Regions from separate parts of the Hydrogenophaga sp. RWCD_12 genome, predicted to be linked through region 1. Evidence: predicted binding sites of a transcription regulator. Region 1 holds the regulator's gene; each other region holds the start of a gene.
The links. The regulator sigma-54, encoded in region 1, starts transcription at its own class of promoters, with help from an activator protein. The targets are predictions, from matches to a motif close to TGGCANGNAANCTGCTTT.

Region 1 (7,482 bases):
GGCGTTGCGCTGCGCAAAGTCGACCATGCGGAACGCCACATCGCTGCCAAACACGATGGGCTTGCGGCCGGCCGGCCAGTCGCGGCGCTGTTTTGCCGCCTCATCTTTCAGTGCATGCCAGACGTGCGGCTGGAACGGCAACAGCTTCTCGAAGGCAAAGCGGCGCTGCAGGCCTGGCGCCACGTGCAACGCGATCTGCGCCGCTTCGATCGCCACCGTGCCGCTGCCGCAGCAGGGGTCGTACAGCGGCACGATGTCGTCCAGGGTGGCCGCCTCGGCGCCGTTCCAGCCCGTGGCCGCGATCATGGCCGCCGCCAGCGTTTCCTTCAGCGGGGCGTCGCCCTTGTCCTCGCGCCATCCCCGCTTGAACAGAGGCTCACCCGAGGTGTCGATGTACAGGCTGACCGTGTCGGTGGTCAGGTGGGCATAGAGGCGCACGTCGGGCCAGGTGGTGTTGACGCTGGGCCGCTCGCCGCGCCGGTCGCGGAATCGGTCGCAGACCGCGTCCTTGATCTTCAGTGCCGCGAAGTTCAGGCTCTTGAGCGGACTGTGCTGGGCCGTGACCTCGACCTTGATGGTCTGCTGCGGCGTGAACCAGATTTCCCAGGCGACCTCGCTGGCCGCGGCATACAGGTCGTTCTCGCTGCGGTAGCCGCCGTGCCAGAGCTGCACCAGCACCCGCTGCGCCAGGCGGCAATGCAGGTTGAGCTTGAGCGCATCGCGCCACGAAGCCTCCAATGCCACGCCCGCGCGCCACTTCTGCACCTCGGTCGCGCCGGTGATGCGCGTGACCTCGGCGGCCAGGTAGTCCTCCACGCCAGCGGCGCAGGGGAGGAAGAGTTGAAGCTGGTTCATGAATGGAAACCTAACGAACAAACACCGCACGTTTGGCACAGCCCCTTCCAGCGTGCACCACGGAACCGGCTTTGCCGGGCCGTTGGTGCAGCCCCCTGGGGGGTGACGCGAAGCGGCGCAGGGGGTTACAAAGCTTTCCGAAGGTTCGCGGGCGCGATGCGCAGTGCCTCGCGGTATTTCGCGACCGTGCGGCGCGCGCACTCGATGCCCTGCTCCTTGAGCAAGTCCGAGAGCTGGTTGTCCGACAGAGGCTTGGAAGGCTCTTCGGACGCGATGAACTGCTTGAGCAGGGCGCGCACGGCCGTGCTCGACGCGTTGCCGCCGGTCTCGGTGCCAAGCGACGAGCCGAAGAAATACTTGAGCTCGTAGGTGCCGAACGGCGTGGCCATGTACTTGGCGGTGGTCACACGGCTGATGGTCGATTCGTGCAGTCCCAGCTCGTCGGCGATCTCGCGCAGCACCAGCGGTCGCATGGCGAGTTCGCCGTGCATGAAGAAGTTGCGCTGGCGTTCGACGATGGCGCTGGAGACGCGCAGGATGGTGTCGAAGCGCTGCTGGATGTTCTTGATGAACCAGCGCGCTTCCTGCAGGCGCTGCTGCATGGCCGCGTGGCCCGCTTCGCCGCCGCCATCGCGACCGCGGCCACGCATGGCGTTGGCGTACACATCGTGCACCCGCAGGCGCGGCATGACCTCGGCGTTGAGCGTGACCTTGAAGCCGCGGCCGGCGCGCGTGACGATCACGTCGGGCACCACGACGTTGCGCTCGACATCGACAAAGCGCCGGCCTGGCTTGGGTTCCAGCCGCGCAATCAGCGCCAGGCCGGAGCGCACAGCCTCGTCGTCCTGGCCGGTGGTCGCGCACAGGCGCTTGATGTCGCGTTTGGCGATCAGCTCCAGCGGCTGCTCGCAGATCGCCAGGGCCGCGCGGGCCGCGGGCGTGTTGCGCAATTCCAGGATCTGCAGCCGCAGGCACTCGCCCAGATCGCGGGCACCGACGCCGGAGGGTTCCATCTGCTGCAGCCACTGCATCGCCGTGCCCAGCCGCTGCTCGATGGCTTCAACTTCTTCGAACGGCGGCTCGGTGTCGGCCGGGACCTGCGCCGAGGCCGTCAGGCGCCAGCAGGCGCGCGCCAGGTCGTGCAGGCTTTCTTCGAGGTAACCGTCGTCGTTGAGCGACTCGATCAGGAAATACAGGGCGGCGGCGTCTTCGTCGGACAGCCGCAGGCAGCGCGCCTGCTCGTGCAGATGGTCCTGCAGGCTGACCGGCTCGCGGGCCAGTTCGGCCGCGGTCGCGGTTTCATCGTCGCCGCCGGAGGCATTGTTGTTGCGCGCGGGCGCGTCACCGCCCCACTCGCTGTCGTCGGGCGCCATCTCGACCGTGCCATCGCCTTCCCAGCTCTCTTCCACGGGCGAGGCCCCGTCGAGGCGGCTCTCGACCTCGTCAGCGGCGCCACTCTCGGACGATTCGGTCGTCGATGTCCGGGTGTCGGCCTCCGGCAGGCGCGGTTCCGGCGCAGGCTGCGCAGCCTCCGCCAGTTGGTCAGCCGCTACTACTGGCGCGTCGACCGTGTCGACACCAAATTCCTCGCGCTCGGCCGTTTCTTCGCCGCGGTCCAGGAACGGGTTCTCGTCGAGCATCTGCTCGACTTCCTGCGCCATTTCAAGCGTGGACAGCTGCAACAGCCGGATCGATTGCTGCAGCTGGGGAGTGAGGGCGAGATGCTGCGAAACCCGCAGCGAGAGACCTTGCTTCATCCGCTCAGTGCATCACATGCGGAAGTTTTCGCCGAGATAGACGCGGCGCACTTCGGCGTTCTCCACGATCTCGGCGGACGTGCCGCTGGCCAGCACCTGACCATCGCTGATGATGTAGGCGTGGTCGCAGATGCCCAGGGTCTCGCGCACGTTGTGGTCGGTGATCAGCACACCGATGCCGCGCGACTTGAGGAAGCTGATGATGTGCTGGATTTCCAGCACCGCAATCGGGTCGATGCCGGCAAAAGGCTCGTCCAGCAGGATGAAACGGGGACGCGTCGCCAGCGCACGGGCGATCTCGACCCGGCGGCGCTCACCGCCAGACAGCGCGGGCGCCGGTGAAAGGCGCAGATGGTCCACCCGCAGGTCCTTGAGCAGCTCGTCGAGCCGGCTGCGGATTTCGTCTTCCGACAGCCGCTCGCCCTGCTCGTTGTGCTGCAGTTCCAGGACGGCGCGCACGTTTTGCTCGACCGTGAGCTTGCGGAAGATCGATGCTTCCTGCGGCAGATAACCCAGACCCAGACGGGCGCGGCGGTGAATCGGCAGGGATTCGATACGCTCACCGTCGAGCAGGATCTGGCCGCCGTCGGCACGCAGCAACCCGACGATCATGTAGAAAGAGGTCGTCTTGCCAGCGCCGTTGGGGCCGAGCAGACCGACCACCTCACCCTTGTCGACGGACAGCGAGACGTTCTTGACCACCTTGCGGCTGCCATAGGCCTTCTTCAGACCATGGACCTCCAGGCGGCTCTGTCCCGCCACAGCGCCCTGTGGGCTGGCGGCAATTGCGGTCACTTCTTGGGCTCGGTGATCTTGACGCTTGGACGTAGCGTGGCCGGCTCGGCCGGCTGCTGGGGAGGCGGTGTCTTGCCGGCCTTTTCCTCTTCGGGAATCGGCGTCAGCATGGCGCGCACGCGACCGGAGGGGTTGGCTGCTGTCTTGCTGTCAACCCCGCCCTTGACGGTGAACACTTCGGTCTGGCTGTTGTAGAGAATCTCGCTGCCCACGCTCTGGTCGTTGAGCTGCGTACCGCGGTAGCGGCGCAGCACGGCGCGGCCAGTGAACAGCACGGTCTGGGCCTTGCTGTCGTATTCGATGCGGTCGCCTTCGCCCTCGATCCACTCGTCCAGGCCTTCGCGCTTCTGGCGGAAGAAGCCGGGGGTGGCGGGCGTACCCACCAGCAGACCGAGCTGGTTGCCCTGGGCATCCTGGCGCACGTCCAGCTTGGAGCCGCGCATGACGATCGTGCCCTTGGTCAGCACCACGTTGCCGTTGAACACGCTGGTCTGGCGGTTCTCTTCGTAACGCAGGGCATCGGCCTCCACGTTCATGGGCTTGTCCTTGTCGGCTTTTTCCGCCTGCGCCACCCAGGGCGACAGCAGGCCGACGGCCGCAACAAACAACCAGGCGATCGGGCGGGAGGGTTTGACGTGTTGGTGCATGGCTTTTGGGGGCACAGATCTTGCATTCATTGTAGCGGTGCCAAGTGCAATTCGTGCCCTTGACAAGAGATGATTCCTGCCTGGAAACGGCAAGGCCCGCTCGGAGCGGGCCTTGTGCGATGCGAACGGGCCGATCGGTCAGCCCTTGCGGGCCTCAGCGATCAGCGAATCGGCCACCAGGAGGGTCTTGGGACCCTGACCCGGGATGTAGAAACGCCCGGCGATGCCCAGGGCGGGCGTGCCCTCGACCTGATAGGCGTCCTGCAGGCCCACGGCCTTCTGCGCCGACTTGACCGCCGCACCGTCGTAAATGGCGCTGAACTTTTCGCGGTTGACGCCCTGCTTTTCCACCCAGGCCAGGATGGCCGGCGGCGTGGTCAGCGGTAGGCGCTCTTCGTGGTATGCCTTGAATACCTTGCCATGCAGTTGCTCCAGCAGGCCCATGGCTTCGAGCGTGAAGTAAAGGCGCTGCATCGGCACGAAGTTCTGGTTGAAGGCCACCGGCACGCGGCGCACGGTCACATTCGCCGGCTGCTTCTTGATCCAATCGCTGAACACCGGCTCGAAATTGAAGCAGTGGATGCAGCTGTAGGCAAAAAACTCGACCACCTCGACCTGGCCTGCCGGGCTGTCGGTGGGGGCCGGCTTGGCCAGCCTGGTGTAGTCCGTGCCTTCCTTGAAGGCGACCCGCTGTGCCATGGCGGGCGACAGGGCCAGCCCTGTGGCCGCTGCGGCACCGGCAACCATCAGGCCACGGGAAAAATCTCGACGTTGCATGGATTCAAACTCCTTGAAATGACCCGGTTCAGGCTCGCCGGACCGGGAAAAGTTCCCCCGGGGCTGGCGCGGGGTTCAGCGCTGCACCCGCACCAGTGCGGCTTCGACACCGTTGGTTTCGAGCTGCTCGCGCGTTGCATCGGCCATGCCCTTCTGGTTGAAAGGTCCCATGCGCACCCGGAACACCTGGCGGCCAGACTGTTCGCGCTCGGTGATCGACGCTTCCATGCCCAGCATCGCCAGGCGCGCTTTCTGCGCCTGTGCCTCTTCGGCCGACTTGAACGCACCAGCCTGCACGAAATAGCTGAACGGATCGGCGCCAGCCGCCGGCGCCGGATCGGCTCCCGCCGCACCGGTCTTGGCCTTCACCAGATCGCCCAGCGGGTCGGCGCCTGGCTTCGCGGCCGCGGTGTCGGCCGGCTTGGCGTCGGGTTTGGCAGCGGCGTCCTTGTTGTCCTTGTTGTCCTTGTTGTCCTTGGCGTCCTTGGTGGAAGCCGCGTCGGTTCCAACCGGTACCTCGGGGGCTGGCGGCGTGGGCAGCGGCGGCGCCTTGTTGACCAGCCCGGCGTTCGGGTTCCAGCCTTTGTTGCGCTCGGCCTCGGCCGCGTCTTCGGCGGGCTTGCGCGTCACGCCCCGGTCCACGAACGGCACCGGCACACGGGTCACGTACACCGCCACCGACAGGGCAAGCCCCAGACCGATGAGCAGGCCGACGACGAAGCCGACCAGGGTTCCGCCACGCTGTCCGTGGGCCTGCGGGAAACGAGTGTTCATGGATCGAGGGTTCTCACATCTTCTGCGGGGCACTCACGCCCAGCACAGCCAGGCCATTGTGCAACACCTGCGCGGTTGCCCGGACAAGGGCCAGGCGCGCCAGCTTGACCTTTTCGTCGTCCACCAGGATGCGCTCGGCGTCGTAGTAGCTGTGGTAAGCCGCGGCCAGTTCGCGCAGGTAGAAGGTCACGTCGTGCGGCGCGAAGTCGTTGGCCGCCGAGGTCAGCATGGCCGGGTACCTGGCCAGCAGCAGCATCAGCGACTGCGCAGCCGGCGTGTCCAGCGGGGAGAGGTCGACACCGGCCAGCGAGGCCACGTCACCGCCCCAGGCGGCCAGCACCGAGCAGATGCGCGCGTGGGCGTACTGCACGTAGTAGACCGGGTTGTCGTTGTTCTTCTGCACCGCGAGGTCGACGTCGAAGGTGTATTCGGTGTCGGGCTTGCGGCTGAGCAGGAAGAAGCGCACCGCGTCCTTGCTGGTCCACTCGATCAGGTCGCGCAGGGTCACGTAGCTGCCGGCGCGCTTGCTGATCTTCACCTCCTCGCCACCGCGCACCACACGCACCATGGTGTGCAGCACGTAGTCGGGGTAGCCCTGGGGAATGCCCACGCCCGCGGCCTGCAGGCCGGCGCGTACGCGCGCAATCGTTCCGTGGTGGTCGGTGCCCTGGATGTTGATGACCTTGGTGAAGCCCCGTTCCCACTTGCTGATGTGGTAGGCCACATCGGGCACGAAGTAGGTGTACGAACCGTCGCCCTTGCGCATGACGCGGTCCTTGTCGTCGCCGTAGTCGGTGGACTTGAGCCACAGCGCGCCGTCCTGCTCGTAGGTCTTGCCGGCGTCCACCAGCTTCTTCACCGTGGCCTCTACGCGGCCGCTGGTGTAGAGGCTGGATTCGAGGTAATAGTGGTCAAACTTCACCTGGAAGGCCTGCAGGTCCAGGTCCTGTTCGTGGCGCAGGTAGGCCACGGCGAACTGGCGGATGCTGTCGAGGTCGTTCACGTCGCCGCTGGCGGTGAACTCGCGGTCGTCGGCGTGCACAGTCTTCTTCGCCAGGAAGTCGTTGGCGATGTCCTGGATGTAGTCGCCGTTGTAGGCGGCTTCGGGCCACTCGGCGTCGCCAGGCTTGAAGCCCTTGGCACGCAGCTGCGTGCTGGTGGCCAATGTCCCGATCTGTACGCCCGCGTCGTTGTAATAGAACTCGCGGTGGACGTTCCAGCCCTGGGTGCTGTAGAGGCTGCAGATCGCGTCGCCCAGTGCGGCCTGGCGGCCGTGACCCACGTGCAGCGGACCGGTGGGGTTGGCGGACACGAACTCGACCATGAGGCGCTGGCCGTTGGATGGCTGCACGCCGAAGCTGTCACCGGCCTGCAGCACCTCGGTCACGATGGCCTGCTTGGCTGCTGGCTTGAGGCGCAGATTGAGGAAGCCAGGGCCAGCGATTTCGATGTCGGCGACCCACTGCTGGTAGACCGGCAGGGCCAACAGTGCGGCCTTGAGCGATTCACCGACCTGGCGCGGATTGAGCTTGAGCGGCTTGGCCAGCTGCATGGCGGCCGTGATGGCGTAGTCGCCGTGGGCAGCCACCTTGGGGGATTCGAAGGCGGCCTTGTCGCCGGCGCCGGGCGAGAGCTGGTCCAGCGCCTGTGCGAGGCCGGCCAGCAGTTCCTGTTTGATCTTGAGCATAGGGCAGCGATTTTAGGTGGCGGGCGACCCGACACCGTCAGACGGTGCTCTGGAAAACCCGGGGCACCCCGTCAGAAAGCCTTAAGAAAAAAAGGTGTATCGTGCCTGCGCCCGATCCCGGGCTCATTCCTACCCAAAGGCAAGACATGAAACATCTGCTGACCCTGATCGCCCTGACCGGTTCCCTTTC
Region 2 (7,482 bases), on a different contig from region 1:
CGGTCACGTGGGCCCGGCTGATCGGTCCCAGTGCCTTGATGTCTCCGTCAAGGATGCGCACCTTGCAGACCCCGCAGCCGCCGTTGACGCAGCCGACGGGAATGCCCTTGCGGCCCAGTCTCACCATGCCGGTGAGCAGGCTTTCGTTGGCGGCGCAGGGAAAGGTTTCGTCGGTCTGCGCGACGTGCACGGCGAACTTGGGTCGGGTGTCAAAGATCGACATGGCGGTCACACACGCTGAAAGAGAGGGCTGCGCGTGGCCTGGGTGTCGGCCGCCGAGAGGAACTTCTCGGTGTAGATGTCGCGCTCGAACAGGCGGCCTTGCATCAGGGTCGTGATGCACGCTTCGATCATGGGAGGCGGTCCGCACAGGTAGGCCTTGTGGCCCGCGAAGCTGCCGCCGAAGTGGGCCTTGGCGGCTTCGTGCACGAAGCCGCGCGCACCGTCCCAGTCGGAGCCCTCGGGCTCGTCGGACAGGCTTGGCACGTAGCTGAAGTTCGGGTGCTGCGCTGCGAGCGCGCGGAACTCGGCGTCGTAGTACAGCTCGGCGCGCGAGCGCTGCCCGTAGACCAGGGTGATCGGTGCGGTGCAGCCGGCGGCCAGCAGGTCGCCGATCATCGCGCGCGGGCTCGACAGACCCGAACCACCCGCCATGAAAACCATCGGCAGCGACGAGGACTTGCGCACGAAGAAGCGACCGTACGGTCCGCTCAGGTGCAGCCGGTCGCCTGCCTTGGCCTGCTCGTGCAGCCAGCCGGTACCGCGGCCGCCGGGGACGCGCCGCACATTGATCTCGATGCTCTGCGTGGCAGCCACATCGGCCGGCGCGTTGGCGATCGAAAAGGCGCGGCTCTCTCCCAGGCCAGGGATCTCCAGCTGGATGTATTGCCCCGCCTGAAAGTGCAGGGACTTGTCCAGTGTCAGATGGAAGGCCTTGATGGTGGGCGTGAGGTCTTCGATCCGTTCGATCGTGGCGGCGAAGTCGCGCACCGGGATGATCTCGGCGTCGGGTTCTTCCTCGATGTCGGCCTCGATGGTGGTGTCGGCTTGCAGCGTGGCGCAGCAGGCCAGGGTCTTGCCTTCGTCGCGTTCGAAGTCCATCAGCGCGAACGGGTTGGCCGCGCCATGGTCGACCTCGCCATCGCAGACCTGCACCTTGCACGAACCGCACAGCCCGTGCCCGCAGGCGTGCGGCAGGTAGATGCCCTGCCGCAGCGCTGCGTCCAGCACCGTCTGGCCTTCTTCGACCTCGATGGTCGCACCCAGCGGTTCGATCGTCAGTTGGTAGCTCATGAACGGATCAGCTGAACGAACCCTTGATGCCCGTGAGGCCGGGGGTGCGGAAGCGGATCGCGTCCTTGTGCACCAGACCGTTCTCGGCCAGTGACTTGGCCGGATCGGGTGTCCAGGGCTTGCCCGACTTGAGCCACTCGACCTGGCTCCAGTCGATCTTCGCGAAGTCGGGGTGGTAGCCGTAGATGCCCGGCAGCACGGCCGCCGACAGCGCGCCGAACGGCGTATCTGGCGGGAGCGGCAGGCAGAAGGGCGCGCAGAACATCAGGTGGTCTTCCCAGCCGATGTAGATCAGCGGCGCGGGGAAGTTCTCGCGCACGTCCTTCATCGGGAAGTCGTAGGGGGCTGCTGCAACGACGCTCATTTCGTCTCTCCCTTCCAGGCGGCAAAGTTCTTCTGGTCTTCCGAGCCGTTGAAGTCGAAGTTGTCGCGGCCCACGTTCATCTCGTAGTAGTCGAGCACCGCCAGCAGCGGGTCGAAGCCCTCCTTGGTCGGGTCGGTGCCCGGCTTGAAGCAGTGGCCCTGGTAGATCTGGTGCACCGGCAGCCAGCTCTGCACGTACTTCTGCGGCTCGTCGTCGAAGATGTGCTTGCAGTGGTCGGAACAGAAGTGGTACTTGTTGCCGAAGTAGTCCGACTCGCGGTAGGCGATCTTGCTGGCGTCGCCTTCTTCGGTGAACAGCATCGGGATCTGGCAGGTCGTGCACAGCATCGGCAGCGTCATGTTGTAGAAGCGCTTGCCTTCGGCGGCCTGGTCGCGCCAGAACTCCCAGCGCGGGCGGTAGTACTTGTCGAAGGTCTCGGGGTACTTCTCGCTGAGCCAGTCGAGCTCTTCCTTCTCCGGCACCCAGGTGTGGAAGGGCGCGGCGCCGTTGTAGTTGTAGAAGGTGGCCCAGGCCTGGTGGCTGATGTGGTCCTTGCCTTCGCAGGCCTGCTTCCAGCCGGCCGGTTCGCGGATGCCGTAGCGCGCCAGGTCGCGGAACAGGGCGCCGCCGTTTTCTTCGGCGTACATCTCCCAGGCTTCCTTCCAGCTCATCACGCGCTTGGGCAGCATGTAGTCCTGCATCATCGCGACGATGGTCAGCAGGCGGTAGCCGCGCCAGAACCACTTGTCGATCCACTTCTGCACGATCGGGACGTTGTCCGGGTCCTGCTCCAGCATGAACTTGATGCACTCGATGCCCAGGGTCATGTGGCGGCTCTCGTCGCTCTGCGCCGAGAAGCCGAAGGTCACGGTGGACATGTCGCCGTTGTGTGCCGCGCCGCTCATGAACGGCACGAACAGCAGGTTGGTCAGGACGTATTCGAACGAGAAGCTGACGGCGGTCAGGAACTCGAACGGGCCGCCGGTGCAGGCGTCTTCGAAGAAGGACTTCGGCACCGACAGGTACCACACGCGGTCGAACCAGTGGTTCGAGTGGTGCATGCCGTTGAAGTACTTGTTGTAGTGCGAGATCGCGTGCGTCTCGGTCTGGTAGTGGCGCAGTTCGTCGATCGACTGCATCTGCGCCGCGACCCGCGCGCCCTCGCCGGTGAACTGGCGGCCCACGTGCGCGAAGCCGCGGTGTGCGTAGTACTCCAGTGGCGTCACGCCCTGGATGAACAGCTTGAGCGCGTTGATGTAGCGCGCGTCGCTCACGCCGAGCTGGCCGTTGTTCTGTGCGAAGGCCTCGATCACGGCGTAGAGCTTCTTCTCCTTCTCGCCCTGGTATTTCCAGTAGGCCTCCATCGTGAGGCGGAACGGGTCCTGCCACTTGTCCCAGTCGTGGATCTTGATGCCCTCGTACTTGTCGTACGGGAACACTTTGTCCATCGGCTGGTAGCTGGTCTCCCAGCCCAGGCCGCGCGTCATGGCGGCGTAACGTTCCTTCAGGCCGAGCTTCTTGCCCGCAACTCTGGTGTCCATGTGTGTCTCCTTCTGCTTGGTGTTCAGTGCTTCCAGCTCAGGGTGAGCTGGTCGTCGTCTTCGTCGATGTGGCCCGAGAGGGTGACGAGGTTGACGTGGATCTGCTGCAGGTCGAAGGGCCGGCCGGTGATGCCTTCGATGGTTTCGCGGCGGATCGTCAGGCGGTCCGGCGCGTTGATCTTGACCAGCCCGGTCGGGTGGCTCAGGACCGCGTTGGGGTTGTCGGCCACGATGGCGTCGATCACCGGCCGCGATTCCTCGTTGTGCTGGAAGGCGATGAATACGTTGGACATGGCGGCTCCGATCAGGCGGTGATGCCGGCCTTGGCCAGGCGGGACTGCAGTTGCACGCGGGCGTCGCTGAGCACGGTCTCGCCGGTCTCGCCCATCGCCAGCTGGGCGATCGGCGACAGCGCGGCCTGTGCGCGGTCCATCCACTGGCCGGCCCAGTCGGCCAGCAGGCGGCGGTTGGCGTCCGACTCGGCGCCAGCGGCCTTGATGACCGCGTCGATCCAGCGCGCGCTCTCGTCGTGCCACTCGGGCATGAAGCTGGTCAGCATCGCGACCGCGGTGCCGCCTTGCAGCGCGACGTGGTCGTCCACGAAGCCGCCATAGATCAGCGGATACAGCAGGCCGTCGAGCGCGAAGTTCTGCGCCACGAACAGCTCGAACGGATCGCTGACCACGAAGCTGTCTTCCACCAGACGGCGCAGGCCCTGCCACTCGGGCGCTTCGAGCCATCGCTGCTTGCCAGCGTCGAGCGATGCGGCGTCGCCCAGCGTCAGGCCCAGGCGGGTGAGGTACTGCGCCACGCCCAGGTTGTCCATCGCGTGAAACATGGCTGGCGCGGTGAAGGCGGTGCCGTAGCCGTAGGCGCAGATGGACGCGTTGTTCATGTTGGCGCCCCAGGCCGCGTGGCGCAGCGGCATCAGCACGTCCAGCGCCTTCTCGCGCAGTGCGTCGGAGATCTTGGAGACCATGCCGCGCTGTTCGACGAACTGGAAGTTGGCCTCGATCGCGTCCTGCTGGCGCGCACGGGTCATGGTCCAGGTCGCGTAGTAGAACTGGCGCGGGTCGCGCAGCACGTACCAGTCGGCCAGCACGATCTTGCTGCGCGCGGCGTCAAACAGTTCGTGGCCCGGGTCCCAGGTCGGCCGGTAATGGAAATTGGCCATCGGCTGCGCGCCGAAGGTGGCTTCCTGGTAACGGCTGGCGGTCTTGTCGCCGCCGATGTATTGCGCCACGTGGGCATAGGTCTGGCGCAGCGGCGTGATCTCCCGCGCCTGCAGGTCGATGTTCATCGGTGCTTGTCTCCGTTGGAATGGTGGTGGAACGGCTCTCGGGAACTCAGGTGTCCAGCCGCTGCACCTTGTTGTCGGTGCAGAAGGCCTCGAACGCGGCGGCCGGCAGCATCAGCTCGACCGCCAGCTCAGGCCAGCCGATCGAGAACTCGAAGCTCACCAGACCGTCGGCGCGGCGCTCGGTCACCCGCACGAAACGCTTGGACGTGTCGCAGGCGGGCAGGGTCTGGTCGGCGGGCTGGTTCATGGCGGTCGGGGCGTTGTCGGACACGTCCCCTTTCGCAGGCAGCGTGCCAGCAGATCGCGGATTGGCCGAAAATCTCGATATTTCAGGGAAATCCCTGATCAATTGGCCGATGTGCAGCGCAGCATCCGGATCGGTACTGAGGCTTCGATAGCCTGTTTCATCAAAAACCAGCCGCTGTTTCGCGGACAAACTCACGAATTGGTGAGCCTCCGGTCGACCGGTTTGCTCAAATGATCAATCGGCGGTCCGATGCGCATGGCTTGCGGATTCCTGGGCACTTCACCGAAAATATCGAGATTCCAGGCGCCGCAGAGCGCCCACCACCGGAGACACGTTTGGACCCCTCCCTGACCTACCCCCCCGACGCCGATCTGCGGCGCCTGCTGCGCTTCGAGCCCGACAGCGGCGCGATCTGGCTGGGCGAGCGCCGCATGGTGCTGCTGCACACGGCGGCGCTCACGGCACTGCGTCACGACCTGATCACCTCGGTCGGCAAGGAACAGGCGCGGCGGCTGCTGACCCGCATGGGTTACGCCTGCGGGCTGCACGACGCCGGTTTTGCGGCCAAGACCCGGGGATCCAAGACGCTGGAAGACATGTTCCTCGTCGGTCCGCAACTGCACATGCTCGAAGGCGCTGCGCGTGTGACACCGGTCCGGCTGGAGATGGACGCCGCCGCCGGCCACTTCGACGGCGAGTTCCGCTGGGACGATTCCTGGGAGGCGCATGCGCACCGCCTGAAATACGGGGTGGTCGACGAACCGGCCTGCTGGACCCTGCTGGGTTACGCCAGCGGGTACACCAGCGCGTTCATGGGTCGCCTGATCCTGTTCAAGGAAACGCAGTGCGCCGCGTGCGGCGCCGACCACTGCCTGATCCAGGGCCGGCCGATCGAAGAATGGCCCGACGGCGACGCGCACCGGCAGTACTTCGAGGACGACTCGCTGCTGGAGAAGATGGCGGCGCTGAGTCAGCAGGTCGAAGCGCTCAAGAGCAGTCTGGAGCCGGCCGAGTCGGGCGGCATGCTGGTCGGCACGTCGCCGGGCTTTCAGCGCGCGCACGACCTGATGCGCCGCGCCGCCAGCACCCAGGTCACGGTGTTGCTGACCGGCGAGACGGGTGTGGGCAAGGAACGCTTCGCGCGCGCGCTGCACGCGCACTCGGAGCGGGCCGCCGGGCCGTTCGTGGCGGTCAACTGCGCGGCGCTGCCGGCCGAGCTGATCGAGGCCGAACTGTTCGGTGTGGAAAAAGGTGCCTTCACTGGCGCCCACGCCGCGCGGGCCGGCCGCTTCGAGCGCGCCGAAGGCGGCACCCTGTTTCTCGACGAAGTGGGTGACCTGCCGATGCCGGCGCAGGCCAAGTTGCTGCGGGTGCTGCAGGAGGGCGAGATCGAGCGCCTGGGCAGCGAGAGCACGCGCAAGGTCAATGTGCGCCTGGTGGCGGCGACCAACGTCAACCTGGAGACCGCGGTGGCGCGCGGCCAGTTCCGCCGCGACCTTTTCTACCGCCTGAACGTCTACCCGATCTGCATCCCGCCGCTGCGCGAACGCCAGTCGGACATCGAGCCGCTGGCGGGCCACCTGCTGGCGCGCTTCTCCGCGCTGCACCACAAGCGGCTGGACGGGTTCAGCGACCGCGCGCTGCAGGCGCTGGTGAAGCACGACTGGCCGGGCAACGTGCGCGAACTGGAGAACCTGGTCGAGCGGGGCGTGATCCTGGCGGCGCAGGGTGGCGTGATCGAGGCCGAGCACCTGTTTCCCAACCAGCCCGACGTGGCCCACGACGGCCTGGACCCGCAGGGTCACCTGGCGCGCCGTGCGCCGCAGGACGAAGAGCTGCTGTGCGAGCGCGTGCTCGACAGCGGCATGCCGATCGAATCGCTCGAAGCCCGCGTGCTTGCGCTGGCGGTCGAGCGCAGCCGCGGCAACCTTTCGGGCGCGGCGCGGCTGCTGGGCCTGACCCGGGCGCAGCTGGCCTACCGGCTCAAGCGCGAACAAGCCACCGACACCGACTGATATGACCCCCACGCTCGCCACTCCGTGTGCTTCGCTGCCCCCCGAGGGGGCTGCCGTCGCCTTGGGGCGGCCCTGCGCCGACTGATATGACCCCCACGCCCGCCACTCCGTGTGCTTCGCTGCCCCTCGAGGGGGCCGCCGTCGCCTTGGGGCGGCCCTGCGCCGACTGATATGACCCCCACGCTCGCCACTCCGTGTGCTTCGCTGCCCCCCGAGGGGGTTGCCGTCGCCTTGGGGCGGCCCTGCGCCGACTGAAGGGACGCCATGCTGCAAGACCTGCTCCAACCCGGCCACGCCGCCGGTCCTGCGCCGCGCAGCGAAGAGCCCGAGCCGCGCACCCTCACCGAGCGCGCCTACCGCGGCCTGCGCCACGACATCGTCTGCGGCCGGCTCGAACCCGGCCAGCGCTTGCGTGTCGAGCACCTCAAGGACGACTATGGCGTCGGCGCCGGCACGCTGCGCGAAGCGCTGGCGCTGCTGGTGTCCGATGCGCTGGTCACGGTCGAAGGGCAGCGGGGCTACCGCGTCAGCGCCATCTCGCTGGACGACCTGCGCGACCTGACCGACACCCGCGTGCGGCTGGAGACCGAGGCGCTGCGCCAGTCAATCCGGCAGGGGGATGCGGCCTGGGAGGCGTCGGTGCGCGAAAGCTTTGCGGGCCTGAGCGTGGCCGAGTCCGGCGGCGCGGGGCGCGACCCCGAGCATTGGGAACGCGCCAACCG
Region 3 (7,482 bases), on a different contig from region 1:
GACGCTTCTCCGGCGGAACGATGACCTTCCACGTCTTCTTCATGTCTTCCAGGCTGTATTCCGGCGGCGTGGGAGCGTCGTGCTGGATGTAGCGGGCCATCAGGTCCACTTCTTTTTCATTGAGTTCGCCGCTGGTCTGCCAGTTGGGCATGCCGGCCGGCGAGCCGTAGGCGATGAACACCTTGAGGTAGTCGGTGCCCTTGCCCACGGTGATGTCCGGGGTCAGCGGCTTGCCGGTCGCGCCCTTGCGCAGCACGCCGTGGCAGCCCGCGCAGCGTTCGAAATAGATCTTGCGGGCGGTGTCGAACTCGGCCTGCGTCATCGGCGGCGCCTTGGGATTGGTCGCCTGGTACATCGGCTCGGTGGCCAGGGGCGATCCGCCAGCCTGGTAGTTGGCCTCGGCCGGGCTGACCTTCTTGTCGGCCGCCGTCTGCGCAAACGCGCCAGCGCCAACCAGGGCCGCCATCGCCAGCATCGTCAGGCGAATCGTGGTGCGGGATTTCATGGTGTTCTCTCTCCGTCGTGGATCAGCGTTTGAAGTGGCCGTCCCTGGGAGGACCCGTGGCCCGTCCGCCCGGCGGCTGTCCATGGCCGTGCGCACGGGAACCATGGTCGGCACAGCGGCGCAGCCTGTCCTTGAACTGGTTCAAGGACGGCCCTTCGTGGCTTCCCAACAATGGGCACCAACCACACAGACGGCCCGGCGTACCTGCCGGGCCGCCGCCCCATGACGACGGAGCACTGCATGAACCTGGTCAACCTGCTCACCCCCGCCCGGCCTGTCCCCGCCGATGGCGCCCTGGTCCCCCCGGGCACGGTCACCCTGGTCGGTGCCGGTCCCGGAGACCCCGAACTGCTGACGGTCAAGGCGGTGAAGGCACTGCAGGCGGCGCGGCTGGTGCTGTACGACCACCTGGTCAGCCCGGCGGTACTGGACCATCTGAGCCCCGACGCCGAGCGCATCTACGTCGGCAAGGAGTCCTCGCGCCACACCCTGCCGCAGGCCTCGATCATCGAACTCATGGTGCGGCTGGCCCGCAGCGGCCGCTCGCTGTTGCGGCTCAAGGGCGGCGACGGCTACATCTTCGGTCGCGGCGGCGAGGAAGCGCAGGCACTGGCCGCCGAGGGCATCCCGTTCACCGTGGTGCCCGGTCTGACAGCGGCGCAGGGTGCTGCCGCCTCGGTCGGCATCCCGCTGACCCACCGCGACCACGCCTGCTCACTGGTCCTGGCGACCGGCCACTTGCGCGACGGCCAGGGACTGGACATGGACTGGGCGATGCTGGCCCGCGCGCGCCAGACCGTGGTGCTCTACATGGGCGTGAACAACCTGCCCGAGATCTGTCGCCAGCTGCAGGCCCACGGCCTGCCCGGGCACACGCCGGCCGCGCTGGTCGAAAAAGCCACGCTGCCCGACGAACGCTGCATCACCGGCACGGTGGCCGAGCTGCCCGCGCTGGCGCTGCGTCACCAGGTGCGCCCACCTGCGCTGATCATGATCGGCGGAGTGGTGTCGGTGCGGGCCCAGCTGGTGCAGGCTGCGCCGGCGGTCGGGGCCGACGCGCCCGCGGCGTTCCATGCCGCGGCCTGATAACAGAAAGAACGCCCGACCCGGGGCCAGACGGCGCCCGGTTTGCTACGCTGGCAGGCTCCACCCACGCCCGCCCACGCCATGCCGACCACACCCCTGACCCTGATCTCTTCGATGGCCACCAAGGCCCTGCTGGCCGATCTGGTGGCCGAGTACGCGAAGCAACATCGGGAGGTCGCGGTGACCGTGACCTCGGTCGGCGGCGTCGACGCCGCCAAGCGCGTGCAGGCCGGCGAAGCCTTCGACATCGTGGCCTTGGCTTCGGACGCGATCGAAAAGCTCGCCGCCAACGGTCATGTGCAGGAAGCAACCCGGGTCGACATGGTGCGTTCGGCCGTCGCCGTCGCGATTCCGGCCGGCACGCCGCGCCCCGACATCTCGACAGAAGCCGCCCTCCAGGTTGCCGTGCTCGCCGCGCCGACCCTGGGCTATTCGACCGGACCCAGCGGCGTTCAGCTGGCCAAGCTCTTTGAACGCTGGGGCATCGCCGAACAGATCGCCCCGCGCATCGTCACCCCGCCGCCGGGCGTGTCGGTTGGTTCGCTGGTCGCCAAGGGTGAGGTCGCGCTGGGCTTCCAGCAGTTGAGCGAGATGATGGGCGTGGCGGACATCGAAGTGATCGGCGGCCTGCCCGAGGCGGTTCAGATCGTCACCACCTTCTCGGCCGCGTGCGCCAGCGTGAGCGCGCAGCCCGAAGCCGTGCAGGCTTTCCTGCAGTTCCTCGCCAGCCCGGACACCGCCGACCTCAAGCGCCGCCACGGCATGGAAGGTGTCTGAGCCTCCACGTTCCGCCGCTGCACTCAGGGCGTTGCGGCGACCCGCTGCTTGATGGCCCAGTAGGCCAGACCCATCGCCGTGTCGGCCGCGGCGCTGCCCACCGATTCGGGAACCTTGGGGTACCGGCCGCCGTAGTTGACGATCACGACCACGTCGTCGGACCGCCACAGGCCCTCGGCCGCGATCGCGTTGTAGGTTTCCTGGAACGCGGTGAGCCAGCCCGAGGACATGCTGGTGTTGCTGGTGAACCAGATGAACGGCCGGCCGCGCACATGCGTCTCGCGGATCGCGCGGCGGAACATGTCACCGAACGGTCCGCTGGCGCACAGGTTCACCGGGCATTCGACAAAGGTGCCTTCGCTGCTGCGGAAGGCCAGGATCGCGGCCGGGTTGGCGTACAGGTACAAGCTGCTGCCCGCGTCGAAGTTCTGCGGCTGCCAGCCGGTGTAGACGTCGTGGTAGCGCTGGGTGGCCGGCGCCGAGGAGTCGGTGTAGATCGCTTCCGCCTGCGCGATGGTGCGGCCGTTCCACTGGCTGGGCTGGTTGGTGTAGAACGCGATCGCCTCGGGGTTGAGCAGGATGTCGGGGTACAGGCGCTGGATGTTGGTGAACGCCTCCAGGGGCAGCCACGCACTGCCTGGCGACGGCACCGGGTATTCGGTGATCAGCTTGCGGGTGTTCAGCTTGCGAATCAGGCTGGCGCTCTCGGGATCGGTGATGCCTGCGTTGTTGCCCCAGATGCCATGCGCGTTCTGGCGCACATAGCTCCACTGCGCATCAAATGCCGCGTTGGTGGCCAGGTCGTTGTTTCCGGTCAGCGGAATAAACACGCGAGGGCGGTTCGGACCGACCACACCGCAGGGCGGCGAGCCGCAGGCGGCGGTCATCACGTAGTAGCCGATGCCTTCGTACTGGTGGGTCGCACCCAGATTGGCTTGCACCGACTGGCTCTCTTCGGCGCTCGCCGTGTAGAAGTGCACACCCTTGCCCTTCAGGTAGAAGCGGTACAGCGGGGTGAAGCCGGCAGCCGGTGTCAGGCTGGCGTAGTAGGCGATGCCCTCGTAGCGGTACTGGGGCAGGCTGGCCTGCACCGTGTTCTTTTCTTCTTCGCTGATGGTGTAGAAGTGGACGCCGGTCTGGGAATTGAAGAAGCGGTACACCGGGCTCACGCCGGCCGAGGGCACGCTGGCGGCAAAAAACGCTTCGCCTTCCGGCTCCATGTAGGTCGCGGTGCGGTAGACCTGCTCGCGCTCGTCCACGCTGGAGGTGTAGAAGTGCACGCCGGCGCCGGTGTTGTAAAACCGGAAAACCGCCACGCGTTCGGCGTCGGCCACCTTGGGTGTCACCGCCACGGTCTGCAGCGACTTGGTCTGTGCGTCGGTGGTCTGCGCGCCACCACCACATCCGGCCAGCCAGACCGCCGAAACCACCGCTACCCAGGCACAACGCCGTGACATCCAACCCATGTTCAATCCCCCGGACACCATGTCCAAATCGTGTGCAAAGAGTGGATTGGACCCGATGCGGCGGGGGTGGTGAGCCGCAAGAGCCTTTGAGGCTGACAGGCGGCGTGCTGCGCCCGACCGGCCGCACGGTTCGTGCACGATGGCACGCTTATTGCCAAGTGTTTTTCATGCCATTCCCGACACACCGATGAAATCGGCCTTCAGCTTCCTCATCGCCGCCAAGCGCGGAGAAATCGCCGGGCTGGAACAGCTCGCGCTGACCAGTGCCCTGGTCAACGCCACCGGTCGCCTGATTCACGCGCTGCAGCGCGAGCGTGGACTGTCCAACCTCTATCTGGCCTCGCAGGGCCAGCGCTGGGCCGATGAACGCCTGGCACAGACTACGCATTGCGACGCGCTGCAGGCCGAGGTGCGGGCCGCCTTCGACTCGCTGGACACAGACTCTGCCCGCGCCGGCCACGGCACGCGCCTGTTCGGCCGCATTGCCTATGTGTTGCAGGGCCTGGACGCACTGCCGGTGCTGCGCCAGCGGGTGCAGACCCGCCAGTGGAACGCCGCGCGGGCCACCGACGGCTACATCCGCCTGATCCAGGGCCTGCTGGCGGTGGTGTTCGAGGCGGCCGACAGCGCCTCCGACCCCGGCATCTCGCGCCGCCTGGTCGCCCTCTTCAACTTCATGCAGGGCAAGGAGTTCGCCGGCCAGGAGCGCGCCACCGGCTCCGCGCTGTTCGCCTCCGGCACGGCGGGGCCAGACGGGCAACAGCGGCTGCTGCACCTGATCGATTCGCAGGAACGCTGCCTGCAAGTGTTCGCCGATTTCGCCAGCGAGCCGCTGCGCGAGGCCTGGAAGGCGGTGCAGCGCCATGACACCCTGGCTTCGCTGGAGCGGCTGCGCCGCATCCTCGCGACCTCCCTGCCGGGCGGCCCGCTGGACACCGCCCTGAGCCAGGTCTGGTTCGACGCCTGCACCGCGCACATGGACGCCATGAAGACGGTCGAAGACGCGCTGGCCGCCGAGCTGGAGGCCCTTTGCCGCGATCGCCTGCAAGCAGCGCAGCACGAACTGGAGAGCCTGCGTCAATGGGAAGAAGCCGGCCCGGCGCTGCCAGGCAGCAGCGACTTCTTCGGCGACAGCCAGGCGGCGCCGACACCCCCGGTGCAGGGCTATGGGCCGCAGGTCGACCGCTCGATCCTGGAACTCGTGCACGAACAGGGCCAGCGGCTGCAGCAGATGGGCGACGAGCTGGACACGGTGCGCGCGAGTCTGAACGAGCGCAAGCTGGTCGAACGCGCCAAGGGACTGCTGATGGCACACCGCCAGTTCAGCGAACACGAAGCGCATGCCGCCCTGCGCCAGATGGCGATGAACCAGAACCGGCGCCTGGTGGACGTGGCGCAGGCCGTGCTGGCCATGGCCGAGATCCTGCCGTCCGGCAAGCGCTGACAGCTCTGGGGCGGTGCACAAATAGCGTGCCCCGCCCGGTCTGCGCACCAGATTGATGCTCTGCCACCGGAGCGATCGCCGCCCGGGCCGGCAAGGCCATCTCTTTCAAATCAAGCACTTACGCGTGCACTGCCGCCAGTATGGGTACAAACCCTCGGCCTGGCACGGTCCCTGCATCAGGTGACGCAACGGGACGTGCCAACGGCGGCACACCATCCCGACCGTCTTTCAAGACACACAGGACAACGGCGTCCATTTCTCGACCCCCGCAACGGGGTCCCGAAATGGACGCCGTTTTTGTTTTCCGGATTTGCTTTTTCAGTTTTTTCTTCTAAGGAGTTGAGCATGACCGACCACCGCGCCACGACATCCGAGACCGCCGCCCCCGCCGCTGACAGCTCGCGCCGCGACTTCATCAAGAAGGGCGCGGCCGCTGCGACCTTCTTCTCGACCCTGGGCCACAGCGGCGTCTGGGCGGCCGGCTCCGACGCCCCCGAAAAGGCCGAGGTCAAGATCGGCTTCATCCCGCTGACGGATTGCGCCAGCGTGGTGATGGCGGCCGAACTGGGCATCGACAAGAAGTACGGCGTGAAGATCGTGCCCAGCAAGGAAGCGAGCTGGCCCGGCGTGCGCGACAAACTGGTCAACGGCGAACTGGACTTCGCCCATGTGCTGTACGGCCTGATCTACGGCGTGCAGATGGGCATCGGCGGCCCCAAGAAAGACATGGCCGTGCTGATGAACCTCAACCGCAACGGCCAGGCCATCACGCTCTCGAAGAAGCTGGCCGACAAGGGCGCGGTGGACGGCGCCAGCCTGGCCAAGCTGATGGCCGCCGAGAAGCGCGAATACACCTTCGCCCAGACTTTCCCCACCGGCACGCACGCCATGTGGCTCTACTACTGGATGGCGGCCAACGGCATCAACCCGATGCAGGACGCCAAGGTCATCACCGTGCCGCCACCGCAGATGGTGGCCAACATGCGCGTGGGCAACATGGACGGCTACTGCGTCGGCGAACCCTGGAACCACCGCGCCATCCTCGACGGCATCGGCATCACCGCCACCACCACGCAGGACATCTGGAAAGACCACCCCGAGAAGGTGCTGGGCACCACGGCCGAGTTCTGCCAGAAGTACCCCAACACGGCGCGCGCCGTGACGGCAGCCATCCTGGAAGCCGGCAAGTGGATCGACAGCGGGCTGTCCAACAAGAACAAGATGGCCGAGACGATTGCCTCGCGGTCGTACGTCAACACCGGCGTCGACGCGATCAACCAGCGCATCCTGGGCCGCTACCAGAACGGCCTGGGCAAGACCTGGGACGACCCGAACTTCATGAAGTTCTTCGACGGCGGCGCGGTGAACTTCCCCTACCTGTCGGACGGCATGTGGTTCCTCACGCAGCACAAGCGCTGGGGCCTGCTCAAGGACCACCCGGACTACCTCGCCGTGGCCAAGGCGGTCAACCGCATCGACATCTACAAGCAGGCCGCCACCGCCTCGGGCACGCCGCTGCCGCCGTCCGAAATGCGCAGCAGCAAGCTGATGGACGGTGTGGTCTGGGACGGCAAGGACCCGAAGAAGTACGCCGACTCGTTCAAGGTCAAGGCCTGATTCCCGCCAAGGAGAACCACCATGGTTGCCGCTGTTTTTCACTCACCGCTGGAGGCGTCCACCGTGCCGACCGCCAGCGCCGCACCGACCTCACCCGCCAAGCCCATGACCCAGCCCGTCACCGCTGCCGAGACGGCCGCTCCAGCACCGAAGAAACCGGCGCGCGACTGGCGCGGCTTCTGGATGGCGGTGCTGCCGCCCATCCTCGGTCTGGCGCTGCTGGTGCTGGTCTGGCAGGGCATCGCGTCGACCTCCAACAGCGGCATTCCCAAGCCGGCCGAAACCTGGGCGCAAGCGGTCAAGGTGTTCTCCGACCCGTTCTACAGCAACGGCCCGAACGACCAGGGCATCGGCTGGAACATCCTGTCCTCGCTCAAGCGGGTGGCGGTCGGCTTCGGCCTGGCTGCGCTGGTCGGCATTCCGGCGGGCTTTGCGATTGGCCGCTCGGTGTTCCTCTCGCGCATGTTCAACCCGCTGATCAGCCTGCTGCGCCCGGTGTCGCCGCTGGCCTGGCTGCCGATCGGCCTGCTGGTGTTCAAGGGCGCCAACCCGGCCGCCATCTGGACCATCTTCATCTGCTCGATCTG

Region 2: a site for sigma-54 is predicted at 4,777-4,794, ahead of ACLIJ1_RS15445 (phenol hydroxylase subunit). Genes of this name have one in related genera too.
Region 3: a site for sigma-54 is predicted at 3,975-3,992, ahead of ACLIJ1_RS01240 (nitrate- and nitrite sensing domain-containing protein). Genes of this name have one in related genera too.

The regions. Positions count from the first base shown of each region.
Region 1 is NZ_JBKIXC010000006.1:363,065-370,546, reverse strand. Features, by position in the region: gene ACLIJ1_RS22870 (THUMP domain-containing class I SAM-dependent RNA methyltransferase) at 1-855, opposite strand, end outside; gene rpoN (RNA polymerase factor sigma-54) at 981-2,612, opposite strand; gene lptB (LPS export ABC transporter ATP-binding protein) at 2,625-3,407, opposite strand; gene lptA (lipopolysaccharide transport periplasmic protein LptA) at 3,404-4,054, opposite strand; gene ACLIJ1_RS22850 (thiol:disulfide interchange protein DsbA/DsbL) at 4,193-4,831, opposite strand; gene ACLIJ1_RS22845 (SPOR domain-containing protein) at 4,907-5,605, opposite strand; gene argS (arginine--tRNA ligase) at 5,619-7,292, opposite strand; gene ACLIJ1_RS22835 (PsiF family protein) at 7,439-7,482, shown strand, end outside.
Region 2 is NZ_JBKIXC010000004.1:15,986-23,467, reverse strand. Features, by position in the region: gene ACLIJ1_RS15475 (2Fe-2S iron-sulfur cluster binding domain-containing protein) at 1-223, opposite strand, end outside; gene ACLIJ1_RS15470 (NADH:ubiquinone reductase (Na(+)-transporting) subunit F) at 229-1,293, opposite strand; gene ACLIJ1_RS15465 (phenol hydroxylase subunit P4) at 1,301-1,657, opposite strand; gene ACLIJ1_RS15460 (aromatic/alkene/methane monooxygenase hydroxylase/oxygenase subunit alpha) at 1,654-3,198, opposite strand; gene ACLIJ1_RS15455 (MmoB/DmpM family protein) at 3,222-3,491, opposite strand; gene ACLIJ1_RS15450 (aromatic/alkene monooxygenase hydroxylase subunit beta) at 3,503-4,498, opposite strand; gene ACLIJ1_RS15445 (phenol hydroxylase subunit) at 4,545-4,745, opposite strand; gene ACLIJ1_RS15440 (sigma 54-interacting transcriptional regulator) at 5,081-6,760, shown strand; gene ACLIJ1_RS15435 (GntR family transcriptional regulator) at 7,025-7,482, shown strand, end outside.
Region 3 is NZ_JBKIXC010000001.1:250,900-258,381, reverse strand. Features, by position in the region: gene ACLIJ1_RS01260 (cytochrome D1 domain-containing protein) at 1-505, opposite strand, end outside; gene cobA (uroporphyrinogen-III C-methyltransferase) at 746-1,591, shown strand; gene ACLIJ1_RS01250 (substrate-binding domain-containing protein) at 1,673-2,368, shown strand; gene ACLIJ1_RS01245 (hypothetical protein) at 2,392-3,834, opposite strand; gene ACLIJ1_RS01240 (nitrate- and nitrite sensing domain-containing protein) at 4,022-5,278, shown strand; gene ACLIJ1_RS01235 (CmpA/NrtA family ABC transporter substrate-binding protein) at 5,624-6,895, shown strand; gene ntrB (nitrate ABC transporter permease) at 6,917-7,482, shown strand, end outside.